Regions from separate parts of the Micromonospora sp. NPDC047707 genome, predicted to be linked through region 1. Evidence: riboswitches for the same ligand, from Rfam matches in the RefSeq annotation. Region 1 holds a riboswitch; the other holds the start of a gene.
The links. A riboswitch is a leader RNA that binds a small molecule or an ion and turns the genes downstream of it on or off. The one in region 1 is predicted to bind cobalamin.
Positions count from the first base shown of each region.

Region 2: it holds a riboswitch for cobalamin, as region 1 does, so the genes downstream of both, AB0873_RS11990 (ribonucleoside-diphosphate reductase subunit alpha) here and AB0873_RS17340 (hypothetical protein) in region 1, are expected to answer to the same signal.

Region 1 is NZ_JBEYSU010000014.1:40,023-42,219, reverse strand. It holds gene meaB (methylmalonyl Co-A mutase-associated GTPase MeaB) at 1-152, shown strand, start outside; gene AB0873_RS17340 (hypothetical protein) at 79-825, opposite strand; cobalamin riboswitch at 975-1,123, opposite strand; gene aceB (malate synthase A) at 1,345-2,197, opposite strand, start outside.
Region 2 is NZ_JBEYSU010000008.1:160,817-163,013, reverse strand. It holds gene AB0873_RS11990 (ribonucleoside-diphosphate reductase subunit alpha) at 1-1,201, opposite strand, end outside; cobalamin riboswitch at 1,322-1,540, opposite strand; gene AB0873_RS11985 (OsmC family protein) at 1,658-2,101, shown strand.

The DNA.
Region 1 (2,197 bases):
AGCGGCAGGTCGTCGACGGCACGCTCACCCCGGCACTCGCCGCCGAGCGGCTGCTGGCCGGCTTCGCCGAACCACCCGTCACACCGGACACACCACCAGACCGGTCGGAGTCGGACAGCGGTAGCGCCACTCGCCGGCCGTCGTCCGGCTGAGCATCGGCGCGAGCAGCCCCAGCAACCGCTCGGCCACCGGCCCGGGCAGCGCCCGCCCGGCCAGCCGCCGGACCAGGTCGGCGTCGTCGGTGCCGGTGACGGTGCGGACACCGGTCACCATCCTTACGTCGGCCGTCAGGCCCAGTTCGGCAAGCACGCCGGCGATGAGCAGGTGCCGCGGCGGCTGCCTGACCACCGGCCCGCCGGTGAGCGCCGCGAGGACCTGCTCGTGCGGGGCCAGCGTGCCGGCGTCGTCGACGCAGAGCAGCAGCCGGTCGGCGTGCACCACCATCGCGCGCAGCGCCGCCAGGAGATCCTGGTGCCGGCGCAGCGCGCCGGCGCTGACCACCACGTCGTGGTGCGCGACCGCCGCCTCCGGCCAGCGGGCCGGCACGCTGTCGACGGTGACGCCGCGCCGGTCGGCTTCGGCCGTGACCCGAGCGAGCCGTTCCGGCGACGGGTCCACCACCGTGACGTACGCACCGGCCGTGGCCGCCTCCACCGCGAACTGGTCCGCAGCGATGCCGAGCACGGTCTCCCCGGGGCCGATGTAGGAGACCAGCTCCCGCATCACGCCCTCGTCATGTGCCGGTCGGGTCCCGTCCGGCTCCGCGCCCGCCACAGCGTGCCACGCGTCGGCGAATCCATAGCCCAAGGTGGTCGAGGGTGTCATCTGCCTGAGGTTCCTTCCTCGAGTCCGGCACTACGGCTGTCGGCTCGGGGAAGGTGCTGGCAGGGCCGGAGGCGCGTCGCCGACCGGCCTCGCCCTGGCCCTCCCGCGAGGCCGACGGCGGCGTGCGCGGCTGCGCACGCGGTGCGGGCAGGTCTTCGGACTCGTGGGCGCGACCGGACGGGCCGGTCTCCTAGTGGCCGTCGCTTCCCGGACACCCCGGGGCGTCCAGTGCGTCTGACGGCGGTCGTTCCCTCTCACCGCTGCGGGGCAGTCCCGGACTCACACCGGGTTCCCTCTTGCGACGCCCGGACCCGTCACGGCCCGCGCGTACCAGCACCGCCTCGCATCCTAGGCCTCCTCACGCGGCGGGCCGATGGCCCGGGCCACCGGCTGGCGTGATCGTGCTCCCGATTCCAGGCCATTACCGGACTTACCTCCGCCCCGATCCGGGTCGAGCAGAGGTAGGAGCCGGGAAGGACCAACAGCTCCTTCCCGGCTCCGGCGCGGCGCCGACCGCGGTTAGGACCCGTCCTGGCCGATGGAGACGTCGGGCTTGCGATTCGGGCCGAGGTGCCGGGCGTACGCCCCGGTGGTGAAGAACGCCGGCAGGTCCTCGCCGAACGCGGTGTCCTCGACGATCCGTGCGGCCTGCTCGGCGCGGTCCCGCTCGGCGCCCTCGCGTCCCGTCGTCAGGGCGGTGAGTTCCTCGGCGAGGATCGACCGGACGAGTTCGTCCGTCACGCAACCGCCGTCGGCCAGGGGAGTGCCGTGGTGCAGCCACTGCCAGGTCTGGCAGCGGGCGATCTCGGCGGTGGCCGCGTCCTCCATCAGGTTCCGGAGCGCTACCGCGCCGGTGCCGCCGAGCCAGGCGTCGATGTAGCGTAGCGCGACCGCGATGTTGGACCGCAGCCCAGCGGCGGTGACCTGGCCCGGGGTCTTGTCGACGGCGAGCAGGTCTGCGGCGGTGACGCTGACGTCGTCGCGGAGTCGGTCGAGCTGGTTCGGGCGGTCGCCCAGCACCGCGTCGAACTCCTCCCGGCACGTGTCGACCAGGCCCGGGTGGGCGACCCACGACCCGTCGAACCCGTCGCCGGCCTCCCGCCGCTTGTCCGACCGCACCCGGGCGAGGGCCACCTCGTTGACCTCCGGGTCCCGGCTCGGGATGAACGCGGCCATCCCGCCGATGGCGTGCGCGCCCCGCCGGTGACAGGTGCTCACCAGCAGTTCGGTGTACGCCCGCATGAACGGCACCGTCATCGTGACCTCGGACCGGTCCGGCAGGACGAAGTCCGGCCACTGCCCGAAGTTCTTGATCACACTGAAGATGTAGTCCCACCGCCCGGCGTTCAGTCCCGCCGAGTGCTCGCGCAGC
Region 2 (2,197 bases), on a different contig from region 1:
GGTCCCGGGCCTTGACCGTCCGGACCGCCTTCTTCTCGGCGATCCGGTAGGCGGCGTCGAACTCCTCGCCGTACAGGTCGGGCAGCTCCGGCGCGTCGGAGGGGTCGATCAGCGACCAGTCGCCGTCCGCCTCCACCCGGCGCATGAACTCGTCCGGGATCCAGTTGGCGAGGTTCAGGTTGTGCGTACGCCGGGACTCCTCCCCGGTGTTGTCCCGCAGCTCCAGGAACTCCTCGATGTCCGGGTGCCACGGCTCCAGGTAGACGCAGGCCGCCCCCTTGCGACGGCCGCCCTGGTTGACCGCCGCGACGCCGGCGTCGAGGGTCTTGAGGAACGGCACGATGCCGTTCGACCTGCCGTTCGTGCCGCGGATCAGCGCGCCCCGGCCGCGTACCCGCGACCAGGCGATGCCGATGCCGCCGGAGAACTTCGACAGCTTCGCCACCTGGTGGTACCGCTCGTAGATCGAGTCCAGCTCGTCCCGTGGCGAGTCGACCAGGAAGCAGGACGACATCTGCGTGTGCCGGGTGCCCGAGTTGAACAACGTGGGTGAACTCGGCAGGTACGCCAGCGACGACATCAGCCGGTAGAAGCGGATCGCCTCGCCCGGCGTCCCGGACAGCCCGCAGGCCACCCGTAGCAGCCAGTACTGCGGCGTCTCCACCACCAGCCGCGACTCGGGGTGGCGCAGCAGGTAGCGGTCGGCGACCGTGCGCAGCCCGAAGTACTCGAACCGCAGGTCACCGACAGGGTCCACGGCGTCGTCGAGCTTGCGGGCGTTGCGGGCCACGAACGCGGCGGTGTCGTCACCGATCAGGCCCAGCCCGTGGGCGTACCGGATGGACTGGCTGAAGCTCGCCACACCCTGCCCGCGGACCTCCTTGTCCACGTACGCGGCCAGCAATCGCGCCGCCAGTTTCGAGTACTGCGGCTCCTCGCCGATCAGCTCCGCCGCCGTCTGGATCGACAACTTGTCCAGCTCCGCGGTCGTCGCCCCGTCGTAGAGACCACTGATCGTCTTCGTGGCGACCCGCAACGGGTCCACCTCGTCCAGGTCGGCCACCCACCGCTCGACCGCCTTGACGATCTTGTTGACGTCCACCGGCTCGGCGTCGCCGTTGCGTTTGCGGACCTGCATCACCTGCCGGCGCGGCTCCGGTGCGCCCGCGCCGGACGCGAGCCTCTCCTGTACGACCGTCATGACCTCTCCTCGCGCTGTCTCCGATGGCCCTCGGACGCGGGAGAACGCCAACGGACCCGACGGACGGCAGGCCCGGCTGCTGGCGTCGGTCGTCCCGCGCGACCTCCGACCGCCGCGCGCACAGGCGCACGGCGCGCTGGCAGGTCTTCGGACTCGCGGGCCTGACCGGGGTCGCCGGTCGCCTACTGGCCGTCGCTTCCCAGGCCCGATCAGGCCCAGTGCTCGATGACGGCGGTCGTTCCCACTCACCGCTGCGGGGCAGCCCCGGACTCGCACCGGGTTCCCTCTTGCCTCGACCGCCCCTGCGGGAACGGCCGAACCAGCTGCGGGGAACACCATATATGCCGACACCGTCGAGCAAGCAACACTAGATGTCGCGTCGGCGTGTCAGCTTCGTCTCACCCGATCATCCACCTCTCCCGGCGGCCACCGGCCCGGTTGGGTAGCGTCCCGGTCATGAGTGAGGACACCTTCCGCTCCGTCGAGATCGAGCGCACCAGCGTCGGGCGGTACGTCGCGCGGAACGTCCGCGGCGGATCGCTGCCGATGGGCGCGGGTGAGGACGCCAGCTTCACACCGGTGGAGCTGCTTCTGGCGGCCATCGGCGGTTGCACCGCGATCGACGTGGACCACATCACCAGCCGCCGCGCCGAGCCGACCCGGTTCACCGTCAAGGTCAGCGGCGACAAGGTCCGGGACGAGACCGGAGGGAACCGGATGCGGAACCTCACGGTCGAGTTCACCGTGGAATTCCCGATGGACGAAGACGGCGACAAGGCGCGTGCGGCGCTGCCCCGGTCGCTGCAGCAGTCGCACGACCGGCTCTGCACCGTCTCCCGTACCGTCGAACTCGGCACCCCCGTGTCGACCGTCGACGCTTCCGGCCGAGCCGGGAACTGACGCTACGGCCGCCCGGGACATCGCGGCTCGTGGTTGCTCCCCCGGGACACCGGCCGGTGACACGGTGGGGGGAGCGGCTCTCCGCGTTCCTTACCG